One region of the Shewanella sp. S1-58-MNA-CIBAN-0166 genome, then DNA from elsewhere that is predicted to be linked to it. Evidence: riboswitches for the same ligand, from Rfam matches in the RefSeq annotation. Region 1 holds a riboswitch; the other holds the start of a gene.
The links. A riboswitch is a leader RNA that binds a small molecule or an ion and turns the genes downstream of it on or off. The one in region 1 is predicted to bind thiamine pyrophosphate.
Positions count from the first base shown of each region.

Region 2: another riboswitch for thiamine pyrophosphate. It lies ahead of thiC (phosphomethylpyrimidine synthase ThiC); the one in region 1 lies ahead of AAEY99_RS11335 (TonB-dependent receptor).

Region 1 is NZ_JBEOPN010000016.1:22,691-38,511, forward strand. Features, by position in the region: gene trhO (oxygen-dependent tRNA uridine(34) hydroxylase TrhO) at 1-381, opposite strand, end outside; gene AAEY99_RS11295 (glutathione S-transferase) at 619-1,335, shown strand; gene AAEY99_RS11300 (hypothetical protein) at 1,512-1,712, shown strand; gene AAEY99_RS11305 (NAD(P)H nitroreductase) at 1,917-2,465, opposite strand; gene AAEY99_RS11310 (HvfX family Cu-binding RiPP maturation protein) at 2,624-3,217, opposite strand; gene AAEY99_RS11315 (DUF6279 family lipoprotein) at 3,310-4,155, opposite strand; gene AAEY99_RS11320 (phosphotransferase) at 4,476-5,474, opposite strand; gene pnuC (nicotinamide riboside transporter PnuC) at 5,511-6,221, opposite strand; gene AAEY99_RS11330 (hypothetical protein) at 6,227-6,487, opposite strand; gene AAEY99_RS11335 (TonB-dependent receptor) at 6,541-8,742, opposite strand; TPP riboswitch at 8,798-8,905, opposite strand; gene AAEY99_RS11340 (YcfL family putative periplasmic lipoprotein) at 9,031-9,423, opposite strand; gene AAEY99_RS11345 (PaaI family thioesterase) at 9,461-9,928, opposite strand; gene AAEY99_RS11350 (PaaI family thioesterase) at 9,925-10,434, opposite strand; gene hinT (purine nucleoside phosphoramidase) at 10,434-10,787, opposite strand; gene AAEY99_RS11360 (M61 family metallopeptidase) at 10,991-12,748, shown strand; gene AAEY99_RS11365 (CsgG/HfaB family protein) at 12,891-13,742, opposite strand; gene AAEY99_RS11370 (curli assembly protein CsgF) at 13,745-14,146, opposite strand; gene AAEY99_RS11375 (curli production assembly/transport protein CsgE) at 14,159-14,737, opposite strand; gene AAEY99_RS11380 (LuxR C-terminal-related transcriptional regulator) at 14,734-15,366, opposite strand; gene AAEY99_RS11385 (curlin) at 15,520-15,821, opposite strand, start outside.
Region 2 is NZ_JBEOPN010000040.1:1,096-16,916, reverse strand. Features, by position in the region: gene AAEY99_RS18935 (inactive transglutaminase family protein) at 1-354, shown strand, start outside; gene AAEY99_RS18930 (alpha-L-glutamate ligase-like protein) at 354-1,310, shown strand; gene AAEY99_RS18925 (hypothetical protein) at 1,273-3,075, shown strand; gene AAEY99_RS18920 (DUF3541 domain-containing protein) at 3,053-4,183, shown strand; gene AAEY99_RS18915 (LysR family transcriptional regulator) at 4,291-5,190, shown strand; gene AAEY99_RS18910 (putative metalloprotease CJM1_0395 family protein) at 5,548-6,858, opposite strand; gene AAEY99_RS18905 (chemotaxis protein) at 6,861-7,148, opposite strand; gene thiH (2-iminoacetate synthase ThiH) at 7,225-8,340, opposite strand; gene AAEY99_RS18895 (thiazole synthase) at 8,342-9,151, opposite strand; gene thiS (sulfur carrier protein ThiS) at 9,154-9,381, opposite strand; gene AAEY99_RS18885 (HesA/MoeB/ThiF family protein) at 9,368-10,180, opposite strand; gene AAEY99_RS18880 (bifunctional hydroxymethylpyrimidine kinase/phosphomethylpyrimidine kinase) at 10,177-11,853, opposite strand; gene thiC (phosphomethylpyrimidine synthase ThiC) at 11,859-13,859, opposite strand; TPP riboswitch at 14,068-14,167, opposite strand; gene AAEY99_RS18870 (TonB-dependent receptor plug domain-containing protein) at 14,426-15,821, shown strand, end outside.

The DNA.
Region 1 (15,821 bases):
ACCTTCAATACCCATAGTCACAATTTCTTTTTTCAGCTTCACTTTGGTGCGATAAAACGGCATTTCAGCGTCAAAAGATAGCTTAGTCACGATATTATCTAAACCAGGTTGAGTGCCCAACCAGGCCAATAAAATATCAATCGCTGATGAGGTTCCTGCAACAGTGCCATTAATGCCTTCTTGAGCAAGCAACAAAGTGCCTTTGATTTCGTTTTGTTCCATGACACTCAGCAATGGCTGACGAACTGCCTCAAAATGCGGTAATGCCACGAATTTATATAACGCGCACACAGCGACTTGGGCTTGAGATGCAGCTGTTATAGCTTTTTGAATAGGTTCTTGTTTAGGCTCTTGTTTAGACGCTTGTTTAGGTTGTTGCATAAAAATGAGGTCTCCGCTGGCTGGAACTTAATTTCCAGTGCATATTACTGTGCATATAAATAAGGTCTGCACACTGTGCACAGACTCAAAAAAACGGCCGAAAGTATACCTAAATCACAGTCAAAAAAATACTAAAACCAGCAGATGTACTTTTTTACAATGTTGGTAGCGGTTAATTTTGGGTTTTCAGCCAAGAAACGTTACTCTATTAGCAAGACATCATTTTATAGACACCTAATGAATTCTGCCATTTTGTACACCTTTCGTCGTTGCCCTTATGCTATGCGAGCACGTATTAGTCTTCATTTGAGCCAACTGAATCCGTTAGTGCGTGAAATAGAGCTTAAGAATAAACCCGCAGAGCTGATCGCCATTTCGGCCAAAGGCACAGTGCCGGTTTTAGAGTTTACTAACGGCCAAGTGATCAGTGAAAGTCTAGATATTATGCGCTTTGTATTAACTGAACACCCAGCGCCAGAAAACCATTACTTAACCACAGAAGAGTATCAAGTCCTGCAATACTGGTTAGATAAATCAATGACTGAATCGCTCATTAATGCCAATGATAATCAATTTAAACCATGGTTAGATAAATATAAGTATGCCGACAGGTTCCCTGAATACAGTCAACTTTGGTATCGACAACAGGCAGAGCAGTTTATTCAGTTGTTGGAAAGGCAGTTGCTGCAACACAACTATTTGTGTACCGACAGCCCAACACTAGCTGATTTTGCTATTTTTCCGTTTATTCGACAGTTTGCTAATGTTGAACCTTCGTGGTTTAACACCATGCCATACCCTAAAGTTAACGCTTGGTTAACCACATTAATCAATAGCCCGCTATTTAACGTGACCATGTGCAAATATCCATTGTGGTTACCACAAAAAACTATGATTGACCTCAAACATTCAGTACGTAATGATGGACAAGTAATACCTTTGTGCAAAAATTAAAAAATTATGAATATTTAATGGTTTACGGGCTATTAATCGGATAATTTTTAACGTAAATTAAAGGTGTTAGCAGTGAATAGCTGTTTAAGAACATGGATTTCTATTATTTTTACTGCAGATTTTAATTTTAAGCTTACACTTAGATAAGTCATTGCTGGAACGCAAAGGAACATGACATGAATAATATGGATATTACGTTAGTATTAATGCTCATTGCATTACTGATTTTACATATTCACTTTTGCTATCGAGCCTATACCTCGAAAGCACATATCAAACATGGTCAACGTGTAGTGTGGTCTATGCTGAGTTTGTTAATGGGACCATTAGGCTATTATGTCTATCAAAACATGATCCCACTCGAGTTCTACGAATAGATTTGTTTTAGAGCTTTGCTTTGAAGTTCAGTGAATAAAGTCTGATTGTTTCTTAACACATTATTGAACAAGAGCTTGTTAACCCCCTTCTCGTCGTCCCGGTAATGCTTTTGAGCCGAGATCTTGGTGTTTGTTTTGCTTTGTACTTATGGCCTGCGGCCACCAACGTCGTGGCCCATTGGTCATACCCCAACCTTGCAATGCTTACAAATATCGCGCAAATTGCTGGCCACTTTTAAGCGGTTTAGTGGGAGCGAGCACTGCTGAGGTGCCAACATATAAAAAGCCAACAATTTGATCGTCTGCTGCTAATCCTAATGCGTTATTCACATTAGCATCAAAAGCAAAATCGCCTGTACGCCATACCGCACCTAGCCCAATCGCAAATGCCGCCTGCTGCATTGCCATCGTGGCGCAACCCGCTGCTATATGCTGTTCTAAAACGGGTACTTTATCATGCGTTTGTGTTTTGGCGACGACCGTAATCACCATAGGCGCACGATAAGGCATGTTAGCTACTTTAGTCAGAAAAGTATCATCTGCACCACTTTTTTTAGCCGCATCAACAAAAATATCTGCCAACTTAGCTAAGCCATCATCTACCGCAATAATAAATTCCCAAGGCGTTAATGCACCGTGGTCTGGTACTCTTGCTGCTGCATCAAGCAAAAAAGTGAGTTGTTCGGCATTTGGTGCTGGGGCAACTAGGCGAGGCGTCGATTGGCGAGTCAATAACAGTTGTTTGGCGTCCAAGATACAATCCTTTTGAGTAAATTATGCTGCCGATATTAGCAAAAATCCCACGTATTAGGTGGGATTTTTTAGGGTTGTTCTATGTAACCTAAACTCGAAATAACAAACGCCTCTCAAACAGCCCTTTTTTATACTGAGATCAGGTGATGTAAACAAGGTTACTTTAACAACCGGCGTCCTATAAAGTAATCAACGCTGGTGTAACGGCCGCCACCAATCACAAATAATGCCAATAACATAATTAGATACGTCATCGCGAATTCAATACCATTATTTAAAATAACAAAATTACCTGAACTGGTTAGCCATTCATAATTACCATGCTCTTGTAAAATAGCTTTCGCCGCAGAAAGCTTTTCCGCTGAAGCTAACACTTGCTCATTCGCCAACCACGAACTTGGGTCGGCAATAGCCAACCAACCATTGGGTAAATGCACCGCAAAAACAGCAACTAGCATTGTGACCATCATTGGCAATGCCACGATTCGAGTGGCTAAACCGATCAACAGTAAAAAACCACCGAACAATTCAGTGCCTGCAGCTAACGCAGTCATGACTTCTGGCATAGGTAAACCCAATCCCCAGTCAGGATTGCCGAACCATGCTGCGGTGTCTTCAAAATGTGACAATTTGTTGTATCCTGCCTGCATTAGCACTGGCGCAAGATAAAGCCTTAGCAGTAAGGCGGCTAAGCCTTCTGTATGTTTAATCACATTTAAAAATTGTTGATAAAATCCACTTAGTGTCTGCATAAATAATCCTAGCTGAAATCGTTGTTGTAGTAATAGACCCGCTGAAGATTAAAATTATTTCAGCTTTGGAGACTAACGGATAAAAATAGATATTATCTGTCTAAGTGTAATTCAGTTAAATCTTCTACTAATTCAGCTAATTTTTTATCAAAGTGCTTACGTTGTTTTTGACTAAATGTTTGATTAAGCGTAATCAACATTGAGCCAAACTTACGGGTATTTCCGGTAACATTATCGCGATAAACCTCTGATTTCAGTTCATCTGGCGAGATCATTAATAATTTCATTTGTTGGGTAAAATAATCAGTTTGCTGACGGCGTTTCAGTGCTTGTTCAAATTGACTTAGCCATTCATGGCGATACTCAAGCCACATGTCTAACGTGGCTAAACGCTGCGTATTAGCTTGATGAATAATGTTTTTTTGTTCATCTGTAGCATCGCCAGTCCATTCAGATAATTGCTTGGCGATTCTTTTATCGGAGTCTTTTATCAATTCAGCTTGATCTTTGCCGGCGTATTCTTCGATTAATTCTTGTTGTTCTTTTTTTAGCTGCGCCAGTATCTGATCAACTTGTCCATCAGATAAGCTCGCCATAATAGGTAACAGATCAGGCATAACAAAATCGAAAATTCGGGACCAATGTGCCTTCGCCATTGACACTTGGTTAAGCCATAGCTCTGGGGTCATTGTTTGTTGATTAGTCAATGTCGATAATAAAGACAGTTGATCACGATAACGCGGTAATTCTTGTTGGCGATGCCAGACTAAAAACGATTCAATAATAATATCAAATTTATCTTGCTGTTCTGAGGTTAACTCTACGTACTCTTCAACTTCCCACTCTATCGCCCAATCCAGAAAGAAATAGCTTACTTTGGTTGAGCAGCCGACAAAAAATAAGCTACTTAACAGTAGGATAATCAATTTTTTAGACACAGATAATTCCTTTATCAAAATTTATATCAAATCCAGTAATGATGTGATCAATCAGAGTCACTCAGATTTTTCAGTTTGAGACGCATTGTTGAAAGAATGGTTGTTCCCTTATGAAACAATGCAACAAAAATAGAAAGTCTGAATGACTCCCGCAGGACGGGTTTCAGAACCTTCTATGCTGCTTAATATGATTTTGACGTAGAAAAACTATGTCTATAATCTTATTACTTGTCTAGTAGGCGCTGAATGACCAGATATTTATTAGAACTGGTATTACTTCACTTATACTTTATCAGAAGCTTGTACTTTATCAGAGCATATTAGCAAGTGATTAATGTAAAATACTTTGTAAAGTATTGTAAGTATTGTGTAGATTTTTGCGGTTCTTTGGCTGCCATTAATAACGCCCACATTGCCGAGAATAACCAAAAACAATTTATTGCGGCGGGTAATGCCGCTTTGGCCGCAGACACATCGGTGAGGCTAGCAACCTGACAATATTGCATAATCACGTTATCGATTAATTGGTTAGCTTGCATCGTTGATAGTTGATGACTAGCCACGACGCTGGCTAAATCGAACAACGGATGGCTCGCCACAGCATATTCATAGTCTATACAAAGCAGTTGCTGAGGGGCACTGCCGCTAAGCAGTAAATTGTGTGGAGTTAAATCTCTATGACAAAAAGTCGGCAGCAACACACAGGCTTCTAACTGCGATAACCAATGTCGAACAAGCCCATTTAAGCGTAACAATTGCTGCCTCGCATCATGCCATTGTGGATCTTTTTGCGACCCCGTTAATGAATCTAATTGGTATGCATATTGTTGCCATTGCTCACTAACGGTAATGCTTTTCTCCGGCACCGGCAACACACTGAGTTTACAAAATAATGCACTAAGTAAAGGAACGGCATCCACAGCCGAAATGGATTGATTTGTCGATTGCCCAAGCGATAAGTGACTGCGCATTGAGGCAAATATCGACCAGTCTGTCTCTGGTTGATCAATAAACTCACTCAGATACACTTGCTTATCATCACTGACCCAAATCAATGCAGGTGCAATGTTAGCCACAATTGCAGCTTGCCAACATTCAACTTCAAGCGCTCTATCGCACCAATTACTGTGAGGCTGATTTACTCGTAAGACCTTATCGCCATCTTCACAAGATAACTTAATATTAACATTACTGATCCCTGTGTTAAGAAAAGACACCGCAGTACATTGCGTAGCAAGCTGCTGAAATAATGTGGTTGGCATGGCTTTGTTGATTATATTAAGCACATCGATAGGTAGAGATAACAACGGCTGGGACATCAAATATTTACTCTAATAAAATGATATTATGGTTGGTTATGCACCAACCACCTCTTGACTCGTATTGTGTTGCGTTATTATATGATGACGATATTTCTTACGCCACATCATGTATCCGCCAACTGCCATTGCGACGTATAAAACAAACAAACCCGATGTCAGCATTAAGCCTTTTTGGAAGTAAAGGTAAATAGACACAAAATCAATGACGACCCAATAGAGCCAATTTTCCAGCACTTTTTTCGCTACTAGATAGGTTGTAACGATAGCAAAACAAGTGGTTGCCGCATCGATATAGGGAAATGCGGCCGACGTGTAATGAGCCATTAAATATCCCACCAGCATAGACACTAATGATGTCGCGCCGATAAGCCGAGCGTGAGTACTCCAAGACCAACTGGTAATATTAAGGTGATTGGTTTCTATGTTGTGCTGAGTACCATTATGCAGCTCAGAATTGTGCAAATTGCTTTGCTGAGAAGGTGGCACGTGCAACCACAGCCAATAACCATATACCGCCATCCCCATATAATAAATATTAAGGACTGACTCCATCAATAACGATACATTCCAAAATAGTACAGTGTAAATGGCGGTACTAATAAATGCTGCCGACCAACACCAGATATTAGTCCGCATAGCAAGAATTAAGTAAGCAAGCGCTAGCATAACGGCAACAGCCTCCCAAAACGTCATTAATGACGCTTCACTAAAGGCTTGTTGTAGCGTTATAAATAGATCATTCATTGTGGTTATTCGCTATGAGCTAGGTTGAGCTCACCACCGATAAATTTACACACAAAAACAGCTTTGCCCCACTTTTGATGTGCGGCTTGCATTTCAACGGCTAGCATCGACATTACATCAGCATACTCGCCACAGACTTGGGTTGCCATCGCGTTAGTCACTCGTTGAATATTGTCATAACTATCCACTCTGCCGATAAACCATTGGATAGGATCGAGATAGTTTTCATTGAACGGATACATACTGATTTCTGCAGTTAACTTCATTTCTATTCCTTAATAAAAACCGCTGCAACAAAGGCTACAGCGATTTTGTGTCATTACATAAATTGAACTTCTAATGTCACACCAATTTGGCGCGGATCACCGTAACGAATATATTGTTTATCGACCCAATCTTGATCTGGTTCGTTGCCAAAGTAAAAGCCTCGCACACCATATTGTTCATCAAACAAATTGCGGCCCCATAAATATGCCGACCATGTTGGCGTTTCATAGCCTAAACGGGCGTTATAAATGGTATAGGCTTCTGACTGAGATTCATTGCTGTCAGAATAATAAAACTGGCTTTTACCACTGGCATTCACGTTTGCAAACCAACCAGAATCAGCAACATAAGTCATACCAGCACTGTAAGTAAATTTAGGTGAATGCGCTAAGTCGCGCCCAGATAAATCGACGGTAGAACCGTATTTGTCACTGTATTGATATTGGCCATATTCAGTTTCCAACCAACCGAAACTACCGTAGAACTCAATATTTTCTGTTAAATACCATTTTGCATCGAGTTCCGCGCCATAGTTACTTGAACTGCCAGCATTTTCGGTAAATAGAATAAAACGCTGCGGGCTATCTGGGTCTTGTAAAGAGGCGGCAACTTGTTGGTCTTGGCGGTCCATATAAAATAGCGCCAAGGTAGAATCCACTTCTCCATCAAACCAGCTCGATTTTAAGCCAACTTCATAGTTATATAAAATCTCAGTGTCGAACTGTTTCTTGTCAGACAATTCAGCAGGCAGTGTCATATTAAAACCACCCGCCTTATAACCGCGGGCGACACGAGCATAAGCATTGTGATTAGGATTAATGGCTTTTGACAACGCAATATGGCCGCCCCACATATCTTCTGATGGGGCAAAGTCATCTTTATTGCTGTCACTATAATCACTATCGCGGCGCTCGAAACGCAACCCAGTCGACAATAAGTAATCATCACCTAAATGGCTGTCTAATTGACCAAATATGGCATAGTTTGTCGCCTCATAGTTTGACTGCAACACTTCATCTGGCCAGGTGTTGTATTCCGAGTATAAGTCGTTATCTTCTTTCAAATTCATCGCGTATACACCCAATAACCAGTCGGTACTACCGGCGAAGATGCGTCCTGCATCTTTGGATGATAAACGGAACTCTTGGGTAAAGGTTTTACGATCGCCCTTTTTGTCCCAGGTGTAATCATAAACACACGGCTCAGTACCTGAGGCCGCTCCTGCGTCGTCATACACAGTACATGCTTTACTCGCCCAATAATCCGAATTGGCCCAATCACCATCATATCCATTATGATGATCAGTTTGCGCAAATGATGTTAATGATGTGAAGTCAAATGCTTGCATACCCGTGTATATGAACTTAACCCCTGCTCCAGTCGTTTTTTGTGTATCAACACCGGGTTGGTCAGTTAAGGTATTACTGCGATTATTATCTAATGTCCACACATCGTAACCATTATCAAAATTGGCATGCAATAAGGTTAAATCAACTTGAAGATCGTCAGTAGCGTACCAACGGAACTTAGCCCTAGCCGTTAACTCATCACGTTCATTGGTATCATCACGGTTAAGATAAAGGTTGTCACGGTAACCATTTTGATTGTGCTGTTCTAGTGATACACGGTAGAGCAATTTACCTGAGTCATTGAGTGGACCAGAGCTAAAACCAGAAAGAGTACGAAGATTGTCATCACCTAAACTGACTTTTGCGCCATGTTCAAATGATTCGGTAGGGTCATTACTTTTTAAGTAAATTAATCCAGCTAGTGCATTAGCACCATATTGAGTACCTTGTGGACCGCGCAAGACTTCAACTTGCTGCATGTCGTACATACTCGACACCATGCCAAGGCCTGATAGGTCGATGTCGTCGACCACAAAGCCAACCGATGAGTTAGGTGCACCTTGATATTGTTCTTGTTCGCCGACACCACGAATTTGGAAGTATTTAGGACGAGAACTGCCACCAGACCAGTTAAAGTTGGCAATAGAATTGAGCACATCTTCAAAATGTTGCGCCCCTTCGTCTTCTAATTGCTGGGCATCAATAACCGTCACGCTTGACGGCATTTTATCAAGGCTGATATTACTAAAATCAGCATTAACAACAATCACTTCCATTTTTTCATATTCGGGAGTGACATTTTCAACATCGGCCGTTTTAGCCATAACCACAGGCGAGCTTAATGCCACCATTACCGCTAAGGCAATAGGTGTTTGGTGTAACCTAGTAGAGTTTTTCGTAAACATAGGACCTCAAATAGTGATTTTGAGATCCGGCAAGAGTAGCGAATAAGAGGTGCACATAAATAGTGTGGCCCATTCCTACGCCGGTATAAGCCGGATCAGGTTCTAAGGGTTCGTCATACAGACATCTCAGTTCAGGTTTTACTGAACACCCCTTGGCGATCACGATTATAAACTAACTTCACCATGAATACACGAGCAGCGATACAATTTGATAACGCAAAAATATAATTGATTAACTTTATATTAAATATCAGTAATCATGTCTCTTCAAGTTCTCTGTAGCGTGGCTTAATTTGAGAAAGCTTCGCGCACATAAATCTCAAATCGAATAGCTTGTGTATTGGGCGCTACCGCACCCACTTGCAACTGCTGTTTACCATGTAATTTAACCGACTTCCAACTGCTTGCTTCATCCTCAACTGTAAATCCGCTAGCATCGTACCAAGTGAATTTATATTGTAGACGTAGGTCAGTGCTCGATTTGCTTTGAATTAGCGCCGATGCTTTGATTAAGTCAGCAACCATGACAGATGAAATATCCACAACATTGACATCACTGGCAAAAGAGCTGCTATCGACTCTAACCTGCCCGCTTGAGTCTACCGAAATACCTGCCGTGTTATGCGCACAGGCGCTAAGCAACAATGCTAATGCGAACACAAATATTGACGTTATTTTCATGCTATCTCCTTATTTGCTGTTAATGTAAAGCGTTGACTTAATCTATCAAAAAATGTGCTCTGGCAGTGGCTATCAATTGTTTACGGTTGGTTTGCCAACAGTTCATACTGACGTTAGCCACACGGCGGCCTTGGCGAGTAATTTTACATTCTGCAAAGGTATCTTGATGTAAACCTGCGCGTAAATAGTCAATTGAGAAATCAACAATTTTAGGTACTTTCTTGGCTTGCATAAATACCATTAATTGCACAATTGCCGACATTTCCATAAACCCAGCAATCACTCCGCCATGTATTGCAGGTAAAATCGGATTACCAATGTTGTCATCTTTAGCCGGCAGTCTAAATACCATTTCATCACCAAAACGGGCCACTGACATGCCAATAAATTGTGAGTAAGGTACTTTCTCAAGTAGGTAACTATAATCATTCAGTTCAATGGCACGTTTAACCACATCTTGAACATCTAAACCCTTTTGTGTCTCTATTTGGGTTGGCTCACTCATGATTTCGCCCCCGGTAAATTCCCCATTAACACTTGACGAAACTCTTCGCCGACCATTTCTGGACTAATTCGCATAAAAGAACCCACCGCGTGAGCGATAGGTTCATCAATACTGTCTTGATATGCTATCGCACGGGTAAAAGCAACGCTTGACGATAAACGATAGCATTCAGCAAAGGCATAAACCGACTTATGAGGCTCTGCGGGTTTCATGTAGTCGACACGTAAATCCAATGTTGGAGACAACTCTAACGATTGGTACTTCTTCAAAATGGCGCATACCACGGCTGTGCCACAAGCGGTATCTATCAAGGTTGTGATCACCCCACCATGAATGACTCCGGTGTCGGGGTAACCAATAATATCTTGACTGTAAGGTAACTCAATTAACACATGATGCTCACTGGCTTCTTGCACTGAAAGCCCTAAACGACGGCACTGAGCTAACTGGTTGACAAAACGGGTGGCGACTTCAGTTAATGGAAAAAAATCACTGTTAATTTTCATTATCCACGACTCAGCATTGGGCCTAATGGTTTACCCCCTAAAAGATGCATATGAATATGGTACACCTCTTGACCACCATGCTTATTGCAATTCATGATTAAGCGATATCCATCTTCAGCAATACCGGCTTCATCGGCAAGTTTGGCCGCTACTGTTATCATCCGCCCTAATGCTAATTCATCAGACGCTTTAACATCATTTGCTGTCGCGATTAAATGATTGGGAATAATCAGAATATGCGTAGGAGCTTGCGGAGCAATATCCCGAAATGCGGTGACTAATTCATCTTGGTATAAAATATCCGCTGGAATTTCACGGCGGATAATTTTGCTAAATATGGTTTCTTCGGCCATTTGGATGCCCTCATTAGATAACTGCATTGATGCTATTGATAATACTATCAACTCTTTGAACTATCACTCCAGTAAAAACGCTTTTTATGGGTAATATTTTGCCTAAAATGGGATTCGTTTGCTTAAGTGAGTCAATTTTGGCAGCATTGGTTATTATAGCTCAATCGTTTTGATTGCGACTTGCCACTCATTCGGAATTCTTTATGCATTATCATATTCATGCGGTCGACCCAAAAGCTCATTTATTTGAAGTGACCTTTACGCTAAAAAACGCCAATCCATCTCAGATTTTTTCATTACCAGCATGGTTACCTGGCAGCTACATGATCCGCGATTTTGCCAAAAATATCATTGAAATTGATGCCAAAGAGAATCTACAATCGCTTGCAGTCACTCAATTAGATAAACAAACATGGCAATTGAATAACCAAGGCAGTGATATCACTCTGTGTTATCAAATTTATGCATGGGATTTGTCTGTTCGCACTGCACACCTTGATACTAATCATGGCTTTTTTAATGGCAGTAGCGTGTTTCTAGCGGCTAATGGTCTTGAGTCACAATCACATACCGTCACCATTGCCAAACCTGCACTTGCAGAATTAGCTCATTGGACGCTAGCCACCAGCATGACTAGAGCATCAGGTGAACAATTTAGCTTTGGTGATTTTAGCGCTGAAAACTACGATGACTTAATTGACCATCCCGTTGAAATGGGTGAACTGACCGTCGAAACCTTTTTCGCTGCTGGTGTGCCACACGATATCGTACTCAGTGGCAAACACAGGGCAAATATGGCTCGATTAGCCAAAGATTTACAAGCGATTTGCGAATATCAAATCAATTTGTTTGGCACTCCAGCACCCTTTAAGCGTTATGTGTTCATGACCACCGTTTTGGACAATGGTTTTGGCGGTTTAGAACATAAAGCATCAACAGCGTTAATGTGCTCTCGCAACGACTTACCTTTGTCACTCGATGCGCCAGTAGATAAAGGTTATCGCACTTATTTATCACTGTGCAGCCATGAATATTTCCACTCATGGAACGTTAAACGGATTAAACCTGCTGAGTTTACGCCATTTGATTTATCACAAGAGTCTTATACTTCTCAATTGTGGGCATATGAAGGTATCACGTCATATTACGATGATTTAATTACCTTTAAATCTCAGTGTATTGATGAGAAAGGTTACCTTACTTTACTCAGTCAAATTATGACTCGAGTATACCGAGGCGAAGGTCGCTTTAAACAAACCTTAAAGCAATCAAGTTTTAATGCTTGGACTAAGTTTTATAAGCAAGATGAAAATGCCGCTAATGCAATTGTCAGCTATTACACTAAAGGCGCACTATTTGCCTTGTATGTAGACTTAACTATCCGTATTGAAACCCAAGGTAAATACAGCCTTGATGATGTTATGCGTACACTTTGGCAACAATATGGTTTAACGGGTATAGGTACTGAATCGTCAAGCCATCAACAGATTGTTGAAGCGCTATTAAATCGCCCTTGTGACGATATCTTTACTTATCTCGACAACACAGACGATTTGCCACTAAAAGAATTACTGGCTCAAGTGGGCGTGAATATGAGTTTACGGGCCAGTGAAGGTGTAACTGATTTGGGTGGTGCTGATGCTACAGGTTATAACATTGGTTTTGGTGCTAAAACAAAAGCGGAATCATTAGGGTTAAAAATACTAACGGTTAGTCAACACAGTCCTGCACATCAAGCGGGATTAAGTGCGGGTGATTTATTGATTGCAGCAGACCACTTGCAAGTAACCAATCAATTTGAACAGCAACTGCAAAGTCGAACCCTTGGCGAACAAATCACTTTGCATTGGTTTAGACGTGATGAATTGATGCAAGGAACATTAACGATCAGTGAAGCGGCTTTAGACACAATTTCGCTTAGCATCATTGATGCGACTAAAACACAATTGTGGCTTGGTTAAGACTAAGAAACAATTATCAAATTTGAGAATTGATTTACTGAGTGCCATCAATATTAATCGCAAATTTGAATTAAAAAAGGATATCAATTTGATATCCTTTTTTATAAATATTCTCTATTACTATACAAATGTATCAATACGACTAGCTTTGCTTAATCCGTTCTAATACTTGATTTTCAGTATGTGCTTCTAACCAGTATTTTTGTAATGTTGGGTTTTTTACTCCAGATGCTGCATCAAGTAAATTCCAAGCTCGTTTCCAAATACCGTCGGCAATCATATGTACGACCGCACTTTCTATTGCCGCGGCAATACACAAACTCACAGGTTCATTTGAGGTATAACCCGCCTCTGACTCTAATAATTCTTGCGCATCAATAAATTTAAATACACCAGCAGTAATTTCTTTTGAAATAACGGCCTTAGTGGTTGTTACACTGCTTAATAATCGACCGGTACGGATATCAACCGCGCGTAAATTAACCGTTATACTATCGACACGGTATTGACCCGATACGCCGATCCCCAAATAACGAGCACCTGCGCCACCGGTTTTAATATTGGTATCGTAAGCCACTATGCCACCTTCCATAAGAATTTGGGCACTGTTTAATTGTGGCAACTTACTGGCATCACCATTGAGTCCTGCACGAACAATTTTTCGTTCTGTCAGTAAATTTTGTAACCCTTCACGCTCAACAGGCACAAACCAAGCAGAATCATTGAGCGCCTGAGCTAAGAAAGCCGTTCCAGACTGAGGTACTGCAGTTGAAAAGTTACTCGAAGGTATCGGCTTGTATTGGCCCGTTTGATCACGGAAATCATACACTGCAGCCACCATACTTCCTTGGGGGGATGGTAAACTGACTAAATCGTAATAAGTCTCGCCCTTTGGCATTAAACTCGTGGTAGCTTCAATACCGTCGAATTCACTTTCTATCGAAGAACACGCGCTCAAAGATAGGATAAATAAGCTAAGCAGTAGTCTTTTCATGATTAGCCCCCTGTTGATGCGCCGACAATACCACCAACTTCGATGATGGTCGTCTCGCCGGTTAATAAATCAGTAATGTGAACCAGTAACGATCCATCTTCATTGACCACATTTATCTCAAAGTCATCGGTTTTTAAATAACCTTCACCACCATTTGCCGCATCATTAAACAGTTGGCTCATTAAGCGTGACTGTAATGAACTAGCAAGCCTGTCCAGCGCAGTAGGGGCAACATAGGAGGAACCACCTTGATGTTCATTTTGCGCTGACGCATTTGCCAATAAATAACTACCATTAAGGTAACTGCCCCCAAACGCAGGGTTAACTGGGGTATATACCAGTTGCGTCGCGGCTAAGGGAAAACTAAATGATGTTATTGATAAAATTAGTAATAATTTTTTCATATACATTCCCTACTAAAACTCATCAGGAGCAAGATCGGGGTCTGAAAATGCCGCCCATCTTACCTGTTGTTGATATTGCAACAGGGAAGCATTGACCCGCTTTGCTGCCATGTTCGCTTGTGCATCAATATTTCGCGATGCTGGGGATAAAAACGTCACAAAAACCGGCTTGCGATTATGCAACACTAAAATTTTACTACCACTTCTTGCAGTGGCTTGTTCTACAACAGTGAGCCCCGAGTGGTTGCTCATGCCATTGATATCACGATAAGCGCTAACAAATTCTCGATAAAAACGGTGGCCAAATCTTGTCATGGCTCTATTTAAGATTAATCCGTCAATTAAATCAGCTTCACGCTTAGGCTTTGCATCACTGACACTCGCTACAGGTTCAATTGACTGCAATAAATTCTCTTGAGCTTTTGAGGCGGTGGATTCTGGAATAACTTCATCTGTGGTGGGGGCAATGTTAGCTTTTGTAAATTCTGGAACATTAACGTCAACATCTTTACGATCATCAGCGATAGCATCACTTAATAAAACGGCTTGACTCGCAATCAAGCAAATGAGTATCACTGATGGATATTTCACACTCTCACCTCATGCATGTGAGTTTGTGCCCAAGCAATGGCTTGACCACGACTAGACACACCAATTTTTCGAAACGCACGATAGAGATGCGTTTTAATGGTAGATTCACTGACAAATAGTTGATTAGCGATATCGAGATTAGTACTACCAGACAATAACGTTTGTAATACCTCACGTTCACGAATGGTCAGTTGCTCACTGTCATCGTCATGGTTAATACTCATTAACGATTGATAGAGATCTTGAGGGATGACACTACGGCCTTTGAGTATTTCATTTAAGCCGCTACTAACATCAGCTAAATTAGCATTGGTATAGAAGACACCCGTTGTGGTCGATGGATGAATTAAAAATTTTGCATCAACTTGTTTGGGGAAATTTAGAAAAACGGTACGAACACCACAATATTCACGTTCAATAACACGCTGTAATTGATATGCTTGCTGGAGATCAATCGTTGCTAAATCGAAAACCACTATTGAGTTGGTTTGTGTGGAAAGTAACTTCGACATATTACTCGGCTGAGCCTTGGTTAATCTAACCAAAAATTCTTGTGGCCAGCGTGATTCGAGTAAGTCAATGAGCAGCTGCGAACGCGAAACGATCATCCAATTTTCAACTTTAAACATTCCTAACACTCCATGTGGTATGAATAAACGGTGGTATAAAGAAACTATCATATTGATATTAAGTCCATATCAACATCTATAAGTTTAGCAAGTGGATTACTGCATAACAATTAGTCAAAAGGGTGCTTACACACCCTTCATTATACTTTAGTACTACATACCTTGAGTAATCGTCACTGTATTACCAAACCCTATGCTGCTTACAACTGCTGAATTATTGATATCGGTTTGGGTAACATAAACCACATTGCTGCCATCACCAGAGACATATACATCAGCTAAATGATTGCCACCAGTTTGATCGATAACAATTTCGTTAGCTTCGCCCCATTCAGATTCAGCATATGCTTCGTTATGATGTCCAGACTGGTCTATATCAATAACTGATGACAAATCAGCAGCATCAGCATAGGCCTTGTTATGATGGCCATCTTGATCAACCATAACGACATTAT
Region 2 (15,821 bases), on a different contig from region 1:
ATTGTGGTTATTTTTATTATCGGCTTATTTACCTTAATTTCATTCAAATTAGGCTTAAGTGAAGGCTTAACGATTACCTTCTTCCCGATGATCATTCTTGCGTGGACCATTGAGCGCATGTCTATTCTGTGGGAAGAAGAAGGCCCTAAGAAAGTCTTTGTATCAGGTGGCGGTAGCTTATTTGTGGCCACATTGGCGTACTTAGCCATGGACAACCAATTAGTTCAGCATTGGGTATTCAACTTCTTAGGCATTCACTTAGTGATTTTAGCGTTGGTATTAGTGATGGGACAGTACACAGGTTACCGTTTAACTGAATTGAAACGCTTTAAACCATTAGTTGGAGAGCAATAATGAAGTACGCCTGGCCCTGGGAATTGAGCCGTAGCGGTGTACTCAACATGAACAGGCGCAATATTAGCTATATTGGTCGTTATAATCAGCGTAAGTTTTATAAACGCGTTGATGACAAACTAATTACTAAGCAACTTGCGCTTGCTAATGGCATAGCCGTTCCCGATTTAATTGGGGTTGTTCATGAACAACATAAAATCCAAGAAATTCCAGCTATGGTCCTCGACCGTAGCGGTTTTGTGATAAAGCCAGCAAAAGGTTCTGGCGGTAAAGGCATTATGGTGATCACCAGAGTGAGTAATGGCTGTTATTACAAGCCCAATGGCCACGAAGTGACTCATAGCGAAATTTATCGCCATGTATCTAATATTTTAAGTGGTTTATTCTCTCTCGGCGGTAAGCCTGATGTCGCAATTGTTGAAGGGTTAATTGAATTTGACCCAGTCTTTGAAGGCTTAAGTTATGAGGGTGTCCCAGACATCCGCTTAATTGTGTTTAAAGGCTTTCCTGTGATGGGAATGTTACGTTTATCAACTGCAGCATCAGATGGTAAAGCTAACTTACACCAAGGCGCTGTAGGTGTTGGCTTAGATATCGCTACCGGACACAGTTTGCATGCTGTGCAATTTGACTTACCCGTTGATAAGCATCCTGATACTCACTTTCCACTGTCGAACATCAAAGTTCCTCATTGGGAAACCTTACTCCACACAGCATCAAGTGCCTATGAAATGTGTGAGCTCGGGTATTTAGGTACTGACATGGTGTTAGATAAAAACAAAGGCCCACTGTTACTTGAATTGAATGCCCGTCCTGGTCTAACCATTCAAATTGCCAATGGTAGAGGGATTTTACCTCGACTTAAGCATGTAGAAGCGATGAAAAGCTCAACAATGTCAGTTGAGGAACGCGTGGCTTATGCTAAAAAGCATTTTTGTAGCAACCCTATTTTTTAATCTTTTAGCCACAGCAAGCGCTGTGGCTAATCCCTTAGCACTGTTCGTCGAACAGTGCTTACAATATCAACCTGATTTAGGACAAGACAAGCTTGTTTCTTTTCAGTCTGTTGAACAACAAGCTGTTGAATTTGAAAAGCGCACAATTGCGTTAAATAATATCAACGACAGAATTCAATATTACCGCCCTTTCGCCAACGACAGCCTAAATAGGCAAGGCTTATTATGGTGCCAATTACACCTTGCCGATGAACTTTATGCGTTAGCTACAGCAGCCAATACCCAACGCTTAATTGATCAGTTGTTACAGCTTCGACCGCCTTATGATCAATTAGGACAACGCTTAGTCGCCATAAGACAATCACAGTGGGAGCTAATCGAAAAGTCAAAACTGCACAGCGCCCAGGCAAGCAATAATCAAGCATTGTCTCAACGACTCTTCAGCATGCAATTTAATCAGCAAGACTGTGTAATATCCAATGAATTTAGTTCAGAGAGCAGCAATACTAATATTGATATTCGTATTGCTAAATATTTAATTACACAACCCAATGAACACTGTAGAAAACAGGTTTGGCTTGCCTATCAAATTCGCGCAAAAGACAAACAAGCTCCAGCGCTTGCATTGATCCATCAATTACAACTGCAGCACGCAATTCTTCAAGACTATGATAATACCGCACAGGCACAACTCTCATCTCATGGGCTAACCCCGCCGTTGTTAGAGCAATTCTTAGCCAGCCAAACAAGTAATCTTGGTATCGCGCCATGGAATATTGCCCATGCCCTTAGTCGGGTAAGTAATTCATCGGCTATAAAATCGATTACTACGGATGCATTTTTACAGCAAATATTCGAAAGCCTTAAAGCTTTAGATCTCAAGTTTGAACTGATCGCAATAGACGATGATAAAATAGACGATCCTAAAATAAATAAAACGACATCGCTTGCAGACAGTCAACATAGCAGCTTAAGTGAGGCACACCTCATACGCGTTTGGCACCAACAGCGATTACTGGGTGAAATTTTCACCTACCCACAAGATAAGCAGCACAATCCATTAAATATAGATGGTCAATTGATAAAACAAACTGTTGTCGGTCATCAATTTGGCCAATATTCGCTAAGTTTTCCATCGCAATTAATCCATGTGAAACAACAACAAAAATTAATTAACAGATTAAGCCAAGCAATAGTATCCTTGGCTCAAGGTGGGCAGTTTTATTTTATTACCAATAGAACACAAAACACTGATGCCCATGCGATTGCAACACAGTGGTTAGCACACTACATTACACAACAGCTGAACTTATCCCAATTGCCTAAAAGACACCAATTAGCAGCACAATATCAACAGCAATTATGGGTATTTAGGACAAAGGTTTCACTGGCTTTTTATCAATATAAAGGTAATTTCAAAGGTACACAGCAGGATATTTGGTTAAGTCATAATCAACCACTATCAGTGGCTTTTGAGCAAAGCTTTGGCCTACCATGGCCAAATGCAACGGACGCAATATATAGTTATCAAGCTATTGCTAATGAAGGAATTAATCATTACCTTCCTTTATGGCAAACCGCATTGACTCAATTAATCATTGCTGACACACCGGCCAATATATCGACTCGCGCGATATTTAATTTATTGGTTGTAAACGAAACACATTTAACTTTAGACGATCAACTTGAGCAGCTTATTGGCCCACCAATAGACCCACATTCACTTATCAGGAGATTTAAACATGCTGGAACTACGCAAGAGTAAAACACTCTCGTACTTACTATTATCAGCTACGTTGTTTAGTAGTGTGGCGTTCGCAAAAGAGTCCGTTGAAAAAACACCACATAAGTTAACGGCTGACCAAGTTTATCAAGGCATTAAAACCAATTTAGAAACCAATCTTTATTCATTACCGCCTCGTGTACAAGGCCATTATGCTATACGTCAATTCCGTATGACTGGGGAAGCAAAATACGCTAACGGTTCATTAATCGATTTGCTCACCATTGCAGAACGCCAAGCATACTATTCTTGTAATCTGGATAAACCCGGTTTTATTAAAAGTGAATCAAAAATTGAAGCGGATAAATTAGGCTCTGGCCCACGGGCTACCGCCCGTAAGGAAGCCATCGCTCCTTACCCTAACTTTATGTTATATACCGATGTGCTATTGCGCTATGCCAGTCGAGTCGATGAGTTTGGCTTTACCGGACCTTGTCATGATTTAATGATAAAAACCCTGAAAAGTGCTAATTTAGAACACGCTTTCACTGATCCAAAAATGATCAAAGCTTGGGCCGCGCAGTTAATCAACTATGTATATTGGGCCAAGCAAATCGGTGTTGGCGACTATTACCAAGCTTACAAACAAGCCTTCATTAAAACCTATCCAGATAGTAATGATGATAAGCTCAAAAAAGGCCAATATAAAAACAAAGTTTATGGTATGACTCACTTTATTTTTTCAGCTAGCGAGTATTATCAACATCCAGTCGATCCAAAAGAGTATCAGTGGATTTTAGATTACTTTGAAAACAATATTGATCGCATTTTAACCGATACTACTGAAGATATTATTACTGAAGTGGGTATTAGTTTCTTAATTACTGGTAACGGCGATAACCCAGTTGTAGAGAAAGTGAAAAAGCATGTGATTGCGGCTTACGATCCTAAAACGATGATGATCCCCTCACCACATGGCAAAGTTGAATTATCTTCTGGTGAACACAGAAACGTATTAGCAATGATGTTATTAGATTGGCCTGAAACGTTACATAAAGGACCATATTTAAATAATATTTCTAGTACCAAGAAATACTTACCAAAACTTGTTAAGCCTAAAGCGTCTATGAACGATGCTAAATCACACTAAATATTAGCAGTGATACGTTTGAGGCAAATGCAGTGCATTTGCCTTTTTTATTTCAAACAAAGCTATGATTTTCCGTCATTTTTACTCAACAATAAAGAGAACACTTAATGAGCCGAGCTAAATCAACCTTAGAACAATGGCGAATTGTCCAAGCTGTCGTTGATTTTGGAGGCTATGCTCAGGCTGCAGAAAAGCTCAACAAGAGCCAATCGTCACTAAACCATGCGGTGGCCAAGTTGCAGCATCAACTGGGGATTAACTTACTCGAAGTAAAAGGCCGCAAAGCCTATTTAACCGAGCAAGGAGAAGTGTTATTACGTCGTTCTCGTCATTTAACTCAATCGGTTGAAGAGCTAGAACAATTAGCCTCAAATTTAGGACAAGGTTGGGAACCTAACCTTACCATTGCCAGAGAAATCATTTATCCGATGGACACTCTAGTGGCAGCTCTAGACGAATTTTTACCTCAAAGTCGTGGTACAAGGGTAACGATTATCGACTCGGTGATCACTGGTACTCATGAACTTGTGCTTAATAATGAAGTCGACATTGCTATTTGCGCTACACCACCCAAAGGCCATATTGCAGAGCCATTATGTGAATTAAATTTTGAACTTGTGTGTCATCCAGACCATCCGCTTGCGCAATTAGAACGCATTGATGATGACAAGCAGTTAGCCCAGCATTTACAAATTGTGATTAAAGATACGGGAATAAATGCAACCAATGATATTGGTTGGCTTAAAGCGGAACAACGTTGGACGGTATCAAACTTTCATGAGGCAAAATCGATTTTAGCTCGTAACATTGGCTTTTGTTGGATCCCGAACTTTGTTGTGCAGCAAGAATTGCAAAATAAACAACTCATCCGTCTTCATTTGCGTGGAGGTAATAATCGAAAAGCAATATTGAATCTGGTTGTCCCTAATCGCGATCAGCAAGGCCCTGCTTGTAAGTTATTAGAAAGCTTAATTTTAAAACAGCATAACTTACCTTTTAATGGCTGATTATCAGTATAAAAAAATTTACTTAGATTTGGTGTTGTAGATATTTAATCAATATGGCGACTTATTCAAGTCAGCTTCTACATAACACATGATTTTTGTCATGCTCGTGAATCCTTATCTTGCACAAATCGCTGAAAATCATTGTTCCCTGCACTTTCAATTAAACATCTTAGCATCCATATAAATTAGCTCATTTGGCAAAATATACATAGGGCATTATGATTTGGCTTGCGATACTAGGATGCGTTCAGCCAAGTTCTGATTAAGTCGTTAATATCGAGTTCAGATAATTTACCATCGCTAAATTATCGAATTTAGTTGGTGTTGAATGCATACTGCAGAGACATCGAAAAAAAACTACACGTAGATTTCGATGGATTGATGCTGTTGTGAATAACGTTCTGGGGAAGGTAGAGACTGACTAGTTGAATCGTCAACGGCTGCAGTGTCGTTTGCCATAGTAGAATGACGCTGTTCTGCTGATAATGAACGATTTGGAGACAATAAACTCATGTTTGAATCATCAGCATTAAGAGGATCATTGGTTAAAGTTTGACTGTTTTGAGATATGGAAGTATTCGTTGTTGTTGATGACAAAGCATCTGAATTACTTGTTATTAACTCTTTCTTTGCTTCATTCATGTTTTGTAATGCTTGCGCCGCCACACGAATATCAGCCATTGACGGCTGTACTGGCGCCATCGCAGCGGCATACACTTTCTGCATTTTACTTAACGTTGCTTGCGCATCACCATCAACAGTAGACACATCGATATTGACCTCACCATCCACCGCATAGCGACGTCCATCGGGGCCTTTTTCATATTGATAACTCGGGCTTTGTGCCAAACTGCCTCCCACTGCTGCGTGGGCTTGTTCGTGGGTTTTAACTTCGGTATCTCGTTGTGCCAGTTGATCAATTTGTTTAATTTCAGCTTGTTCAATTTGTTGTTGTTTGTCTTTTACCTGTTGCTCAACTTGTTGAGCTGCTGTTTCAGCTTGACGGTTTGATGTTTGAGATTCTGCATTGACTGACGGATCATCCACTGTTGAATTTTGGTCCGTACTATTTATTGCTGCAGCTGAAGTATCAGATGGCTGAGTAAACATATTAACTACTGGCTGTTGAGCATTAACGGCTCCACCATGACTCGTTGCGGCTGGTGTATCGGTACTCACAAATGTCCCAGCAACGGTATCAGTTGCCTGGATTGGAGTAGGTGAACGATTTAATACTCCAGTAAGATTAAGTGGACCACTTTTTAAGCTGTAACTATTGAATGTATCAGCAACTATAATTTTTTGAGACTTGGTTTCATTGCTCGCAGTTAAGCTAGATGTAGAGTTATGCTGAGTATCTGTGCTTATAGTGGGTTTAAGGTCTATCGGTACCTTAAACGCCGCTGTTGATGAGACCGTAGTTTGAAATGAACTGGATTTGAGCGAGCTGTTTTTAACTGAACCTGACTGGATATTTCCAGATTGAATGTCTACAGCAATAGTGGGGGCAGATCGAGGGTTACTGACTTGAATGCTATTTGTTGTTTGAGCACTATTGATTGCTTGTGTATGTGGTTGAGCTTGCGGCGTGGACAATGAATTGCGGTGGTTAAGTTGGGCAGTATTATTAACTGACCCAGTGTTTGCAGAAACCATCGCCGCATTCATGATTACACTTCAATATCAATCAAACTGCCAACAGTCTCAGAAGCTACTTCAATCACTTTAGCAGATGCTTGAGCTTGGTTGGATGATTCAGTCGCAGACACTAAAGCTGATGTGGTGTCAGTTTGCCCAACAGCACGAGAACTTAAGGTCACAGTATCTTGGCTTGGTGAATTAGACACAGCCGGTTTTTGTTGATCTGGCATCGCAACAGATGTTGTTGCTTGCGCTAAACCTTGTTGAGCACTTTGCAATCCCTGCATACCTGACGCATAGGCTGATTGAACTTGCATAATACTGCTCCTGATTTTAAAAAAGTCGATTTATTATGGCCTAAACCGACTAATATGTACAGTTTTCAAACAAAAGTTAGCCGTTAACCCAACCCATCTCCCAATCTTTCCATACTGGATTCATCCCTCGTAATTTAATTTGTGAAATAACCTGTTCAACAGAGCGGTTATCACTGATTTCAAATTGATCAAGTTGGCTGTCTGGCGACATATAACCACCTGGTTGAGTAGAGCTTCCAGCACTCATGTGGGTAATGCCTAAAGGGAGTAAATTATCCCTCAACGACGGCAACTCACGAGTTGATAAACTGATTTCAAGTTGAGGATTGAACAACCTAAATGCACAGATCATTTGCACTAATCCTGCATCCGTCAATTCAACTTTCGGTGTAATGCCGCCAGTGCATGGACGTAAACGAGGTAATGAAATACTGTAGCGACTACGCCAATAGGTTTTCTCTAAGTAATCTAGATGAAAGCCCATCAGTAATGCATCTAAGCGCCAATCATCTAACCCAAGTAATACTCCTAGGCCAATTTTATCGATTCCGGCTTGAGCCACTCTGTCTGGGGTATCTAAACGATAGATAAAATCTTGTTTTTTACCGCGTGTATGATGTTGAGCGTAAGTATGTGGACGATAGGTTTCTTGATATACCATAACGGCATCAACGCCAAATTTCCCAAGACGCTGATACTGTTCAGTTTCCAATGGCTGAACTTCCATTGCTACATAATTAAAAGCCGTGTTAACGAGTGGTAACACCGACTCAAAATACCCCATTCCAACTTTAGTTTCATGCTCACCAGACACTAATAATATCGAATCAAAGCCTCGTTGTTTAATAATCGCCATTTCGGCTTCGAGTTCATCTCTGTTAAGGGTTTTACGCTTGACCTTATTACTCATACTAAAGCCACAATAATCGCACTCGTTGGCGCATAAGTTTGATAAATATAAGGGTAAGAAAAGACCAATATTGGCACCAAATCGCTGCCGAGTCAGCTTAGCAGCTTGTTGGGCCATTGGCTCAATGTATGGCATTGCGGCAGGAGATAATAATGCCAACAAGCTATCAAGATTACCGCTTGGATTTTTCAAAGCCCGCTCAACGTCTTTGGCGGTAGTAGAATACAGCTTCATCGATAACGCATCGGGGGCTAATTGCGAAAATACACTTGAATACGTCATGCTATCCCCCCTTACCATTCACTGACTTTGCAAGCGAATTGATTGATGGTTCTGACAAGAATCCGGTCAAAGGACTGGTCGCGTTAGCATGGTTGTTCACTGCCCCTAATCCAGCAAGATATGCTTGTCTTCCTGTTGCAACTGCATCAGCAAAACATTTAGCCATTTGTTGGGGATTGGCACTACTTGCAATCGCGGTATTTACCAATACTGCTGCTGCGCCCATTTCCATAGCTCTACAAGCTTGTGAAGGTGCGCCAATGCCGGCATCTACTATTACCGGAATATTAGCCTGTTCGATAATAATGCTTAAGAATATTTCCGTCGCTAAGCCTTGATTGCTGCCTATTGGGCTGCCGAGTGGCATAACCGCAGCGCAACCAACTTCTTCTAAGCGACGACACAATACTGGATCGGCATGCACATAAGGCATAACAATATAGCCTTGTTCGCATAAATATTGAGCCGCAATCAATGTTTCAATTGGATCGGGCATGAGGTATTTGGGATCGGGATGAATTTCAAGTTTAATCCATTTAGTGCCCAACATTTCATAAGCGAGTTCAGCAGCAAAAATGGCTTCTTTGGCATTACGCGCACCAGCGGTATTGGGTAATAATTTAACCCCCATACTTTGCAAAGGACCGAGTAAATTGTCATGGCCGCGAGTCAAATCAATCCGCTTCATCGCTAAGGTGACTAACTGCGACCCAGAACTTGCTATCGCTTGTAACATTGTATTGTGATCTGAAAATTTTCCTGTTCCGGTGAGTAACCGAGACGAAAATTGATGATCGGCTATCGTTAACATCATTAACCTCCAGCAACGGCAGAAAAGACGGTGATATTGTCATCGGCTTGACACACTATATGCATCCAACGACTTCGAGGCACAACAGTATCGTTGACCACGATAGCCACTCCTTGAGTGGGTAAATCGCTGAGTATAAGTAGTTCAGCCAAATTCAAATTGGCCCGAACATGTTGCTCGACACCATTAAGGTGCAGGGTTATTAGCTCGAGGGGATCAGTTTGTGACATTAGACCGCTCCTGATGATCAGTTAATGGATATTGATGACATACTTCACATTGTGGGTCTTGACTCATTTGGGCATGCTGCCAGCGTAAATCCTTACCATTAAATCGATGTAGAACACCGTATTGGGTAAAGGTATTGCAGATGTGCTGAAGGCCCACCAGCGCTTGCATACTGGCGATAATACCCACAGCAGGCCCTAGCACTCCAGTTTGAGTACAATTTTGCATAATGGGGGTATCAAGTGGATATAAACAACAATAGCAACCGCTGTATGAATGCGAATGTGTGTGGGAAAAATCGATACAAAATAATTGCCCCTGATATGCACTGATAGCACCACTAACCAAGGTTAACTGATGCTGTACACACATTTGGTTTATCAGTTGCCTCGCACTCACATTATCAGTGCAATCAAACACCACAGGTTTTACGGTAAATCGTTTAACAAGCTGATTAAAATGCGCTGATGTAACTCGTTGTGCTAGCACATCGATGGTGATTTCAGGGTAAGCGCTACTAAGCACATTTTTTGCAATGCTGACTTTGGCTTTGCCAATATCAGCGGCCCTGAACAGGAGTTGCCTTGGTAGATTGGATAGTTCAACCACATCATGATCAATTAACAGTATTTTCTGAACACCCGCGGCAGCTAGATAATGCGCCACTAAATGCCCTAAGCCTCCAACACCAATGATCACTACAGCGCTATTCATAATGGCAAGCTGCCCTGCTTCTCCCATGTCGCTCAGTAACATGGTGCGCGAATACTGAATATAATCTCGATCAGATAAAGTACTCATACGCCCTCCTGAGATAAATTAGCTTTAGGTAAAGGTCGGGTAAGCTGCAACCATTTATGATGCAACGTTCGATAAGCCTTCGCCGGATCGTCAGCAGTAGTCACCGCTCTTACAACGGCAGCATCACCAACGCCTGTAGCAGCAATAAACGCCAAATTACTGAGATCTATCCCGCCAATAGCAACGGTAGGATAATGGCGCGCAAATAAACTGGCATAACGTTTAAGTTTACTGAGCCCTTGAGGCGCGGAAGGCATTTGCTTGGTCGTGGTAGCAAAAATATGCCCAAGAGCAATATATGAAGGCGAACATTGGTGGGCTAATAAGGCTTCAAAATAACTGTGACTCGATAACCCTAACGCCATTCCTGTTGCCGCTATCGCGCTTAAATCTGCAGTTGCCATATCTTCTTGGCCTAAATGAACCCCAAACGCACCGTGTTTAATCGCCAGTGGCCAATGATCATTAATAAACAACTGAGCATGATATTCGCGACCGAGTTTGATGGCCTCAATGATATTGGCTTCGAGTGTTAATCCTTGTAATACATGGCTGTCATCAGTATCGATATTAATAGCTAACTTGGCACGATATTGAACCGTCTTACAGCCCGCTTTTAACAATTTTTTAAGCATATCGATATCAGCTACAACAGGATAAATCCCCAAGGATTGATGCAGCGATTTAAAACCATTCGGTGCAGCTTGCTTGCACGAATCATCAGCGAGATGCTCAGAAGATACCAACTTGATTGATGGCATCATTCCTAAATCATCAGGCCAACCAGTACGGGCTAAGACACCAGGTCCTTGACCAAGGCTTACGCCTAAAGTGAGTCCCTTATTGACGTAGGCTTTTGCCAGCACAATAGCATCATGAATAACGAACTCATGGGCAATAAAACACGCTATTGCAGATGATAATGTGCAACCACTGCCATGATTATTGGTGGTTGCTATCCGCTGGCTACTTAGCATAAACACCGCATTACTGTGTGTAATACTGGCACCTTTAACGTTTTTACTCACATATACATCTATTGCATATTGTTGCTGCCACTGAGCATCACCGCCTTTAGCGAGCACATTGCATTTAAATGTATCGGATAACAATTTGGCATCGCAGATCATTTGCTGTTGCTGAGCAACCTTGTTATCGACATCACAATATTGCGCTAACGCATACTGAGAACATAAACGTTTCAATTCGTGCTGATTAGGCGTTAGTAAATCAATTAAGCCAATGAGAGGACTAAAATCGAGATCGATAGGATTAAAGTGCGCACCACTACTGGCGACCATGACAGGATCAAGCACCACAAAAGGTACCATCATCTGAGTAGCACGCATTTGAGCTAAACAGCCAGCTAATATGTCCACCTGTGCTTGGGATGCCAACAGGCCAATTTTAATCGCCACTGGCGGCAAATCCACGAGTAAACTGTTGAACTGAGCCAACAACATGGATTCAGAAACGGTTTCAACAAGACTCACACTAACTGAGTTTTGTGCGGTTAATGTGGTTATTACGCTACACCCGTGACACGACAAGTCTTGCAAAGTTAATAAATCAGCTTGAATCCCTGCACCACCACCACTGTCAGAACCCGCTATGGTCCAGACAATGGGTGGGGTTTGCGTTATGGATTCACTGACAAATGTCGATGAATTCATGGCGATTATTCCACCTCAACCGTTAAGTCAGTATCAACTTGTGCGACAGATTTGACGTCATGATAAAGCGCCGATCCCGACGCTTTGAACTCTGCCGACTTTTGTGCCATCGCTTCCGCCGGATTTATGGCTTGAGCCGTATGTTGAGCTTGATAAGCACTAGCGGAAGATACTTCAATCTTAAGTGCTTCAGCTTGTTCAAGATTCGCGGCATATTCACGCACTTCGTGGGTTATTTTCATCGAACAGAATTTAGGTCCACACATTGAACAAAAGTGAGCCACTTTTGCCGATTCTTGTGGTAACGATTCGTCGTGGTAAGCACGAGCGGTATCAGGATCAAGACCTAGGTTATATTGATCTTCCCAACGGAATTCAAAGCGGGCTTTTGATAACGCATTATCACGTACTTGCGCACCTGGATGACCTTTAGCGACATCAGCAGCATGAGCTGCAATCTTGTAGGCAATTAAGCCTTGTTTTACATCTTCTTTATTTGGCAAACCTAAGTGTTCTTTGGGGGTGACGTAACACAACATCGCCACGCCGTACCAAGCCATCATGGCAGCGCCGATACCAGAGGTGAAGTGATCATAGCCCGGCGCAATATCGGTTGTTTGTGGGCCTAAGGTATAAAATGGTGCTTCGTCACAAAGGGCCAATTGCTTTTCCATATTGACTTTAATCAATTGCATTGGCACATGACCAGGGCCTTCAATGATGGTTTGCACATCATATTCCCATGCAATTTTGACCAATTCACCTAAGGTTTCTAATTCCGCAAATTGCGCTTCATCATTGGCATCGGCAATTGAACCGGGGCGCATACCATCGCCTAACGACAATGACACATCGTATTGGGCGCAAATCTGGCAAATATCACGAAAATGTTCATATAAGAAACTTTCTTGATGGTGGCTTAAACACCACTTAGCCATAATTGAACCGCCACGTGACACAATGCCGGTAAGGCGTTTAGCGGTCATGGGTACATAACGCAATAACACCCCAGCATGAATCGTAAAATAATCTACGCCCTGCTCGGCTTGTTCAATCAATGTATCTCTAAATACTGCCCAACTGAGGTCTTCGGCAACGCCATTAACCTTTTCTAATGCTTGATAAATCGGCACGGTACCAATTGGCACTGGCGAATTACGGATAAGCCACTCACGCGTTTCATGAATATAACGCCCGGTCGACAAGTCCATGACCGTATCTGCACCCCAACGGGTTGACCACACCAGTTTTTCAACTTCTTCTTCAATCGAAGATGTCACCGCTGAATTACCAATATTGGCATTCACCTTCACCAAAAAATTACGCCCAATAATCATAGGTTCGGTTTCAGGATGGTTAATATTCAACGGAATAATCGCTCGACCTCGAGCGACTTCATCACGGACAAACTCAGGTGTGATCAGCTGACCAATATGCGCACCAAAAGCCTCTCCAGGCGCTTTTTGGGTTAATACGGTGTCGGTTACTTCAGCACGAGCCATGTTTTCACGAATGGCAATGTATTCCATTTCAGGGGTAATAATACCTTGGCGTGCATAATACATTTGGGTCACGCATTTGCCCGACTTGGCACGTTTAGGCGCGACAAGGGCATCAAAGCGTAAATGATCGAGTCCATCATCGGCTAGTCGCTGTTGGGTAAAGCCTGAACTTGCACCGGTTAATTGCTCAGTATCTTGGCGCTCATCAATCCATGCTTGTCGGATTTTAGGTAAGCCTTCACGCACATTAATATCGGCAAGGGGATCAGAATAAGCACCCGCGCAGTCGTAGACCATAATAGGCGGATTGGCTTGTTTAATGGGTTTTGCATCGGTGCCGCCAATCACGGTTTCAGTTTGATTAACCTGACGCATAGCGACGTTGATATCAGCTCGACTACCCGTTAAATAGACTTTTTCAGAATTAGGATGTTGTAACGGTTTAAGGGTATCAATAAATTGTTGAGCGTTAGCTCGAGTTTGACGACGGTTTGGATTTGACATTAGCAACCTCAATATTAAGAGTAGAGTTGCTTGTCTGGAGAGGTGTTGATAGCAGCAGTAAACAATAAAAAATACTATTGCTTACGTCAATAATCACATAGAAAAATACTAAAGTAATAACGTAACTGGATATATAAACCGATAAAAAACTCGGAGGTAAACGTCCATTTACGGTCTTGTTAATACGTTATTTATCTTCCCAACTATCATGATTATTACGCTTGTTTCCTTCGCAGGTTCTAGCCTGATCAGGTTCAACGGATCCCGAATAAACGGTCTCAGCCATAATGGCACTCCGACAAGATGTCACGCAGTATAAGCAAGTTTTTCGCTAAATAACAAGCACTAAAATAATCATTTCATACAAAAGTTATCAATCCACATGTCAGAAACTGATGCAGTGTCATTGATATCTCCATGATTCATTCATCACCACAGACAGCTATTCATCAAGGTGCGACACTATGTCGCATTCATCATATTTATTAGCAGGTTATAATTTCAAAAAACTGATAAAAACCTTTGAAATATATTCATCAAAGGTTGATAAAATAATAACAAAGGTGATGACGTTGGTAAAAAAAGCAATCCAAACCATTAAATCAAATACAAATTACCCATGGGTTTACTCATCAATTTCATTGGCTGTAATGTTTGCTATTACACCTCAAGTAATGGCTGAGCAGTACGATAAGCAAAATAGTGAAGGCATTGAGCGGGTTGAAGTACATGGACAAAACACGACTAACAAAGACTTACTCGGCTCAGCCCAAAGCTTACTTGAAAAGCAAGGAGTAGACTTTTCTGAAGCAGGTGGCGTATCGGCATTACCGATTTTAAATGGCATGATGGGCGATCGCATTAAGGTGCTCATTGATGGCAGTGATATTACCTCATCATGTGCAAACCAGATGAACCCGCCACTTTCTTATGTGTCAGCCAATCACATTAGTTCGACCCAAGTGGTTGCTGGAGTCTCTCCGGTGAGCGCCGGTGGCGATAACATTGCTGGCGTAATTAACGTCAATAGCTTAACCCCTGTATTTACCGAGAGTGACAATGTGACATGGCAAAGTGGTAACATATCTAGTGGTTACCGAAGTACCAATGACGCCATTCTCGCAGGTGTAAATGCCACTGTTGCAAATAAAACATTAAGCTTTAGTTACCAAGGAGCATTTGAAGACGCTAACAGCTATACCGACGGCCACGGCGATAAAGTACTAGACACCTTATACCAATCACAAAATCATGCATTAGTTGCTGCTTGGCAAGATGACAACCAACAAATTGCTGTCAAATTGACCCATCAACATATCCCCTTTCAAGGTTTCGCTAACCAGTATATGGACATGACGAATAATGACAGTTATGGCGCATTAGTGCGCTATCAACGAACGCTGGAAAATGAAGGCGAGTTCACTGCCCAAGTAAACTGGCACAATGTCGAGCATGAGATGGGTTTCTTTAGCGATGAAAAAACCGGCATGATGCCAATGGAAACTAAGGGTAAAGATTACAGTTACCAACTGCATTGGCTGCTGCCAATCAGTTCAGACAGTACATTATTAATTGGCCAAGAATATTATGTTTATCAGCTTGATGATACATGGCCAGCGATTGAAGGTTCTACCATGATGGGCCCCAATGACTACGTCAATATCAATGATGGCGAACGCCAACGTGCTGCACTTTATGGCGAGTGGCAACAAACACTTAATACTCGTTGGTGGCTGTCTGCAGGTGTTCGTTATGAATACGTATCAACCAGCACAGGTGAGGTTCAACCTTATAACACTATGAGTATGATGGGCATGACCAATGTTAATGCCATGGCCGCAGATGAATTTAATAGCCTATATCGAAAGCACAATGACAATAACATCGATGCCACCCTTCTAGCTCGCTATCAACTCAGTGATACTGAAGTGATAGAACTTGGTTTAGCCCGAAAGAACCGCG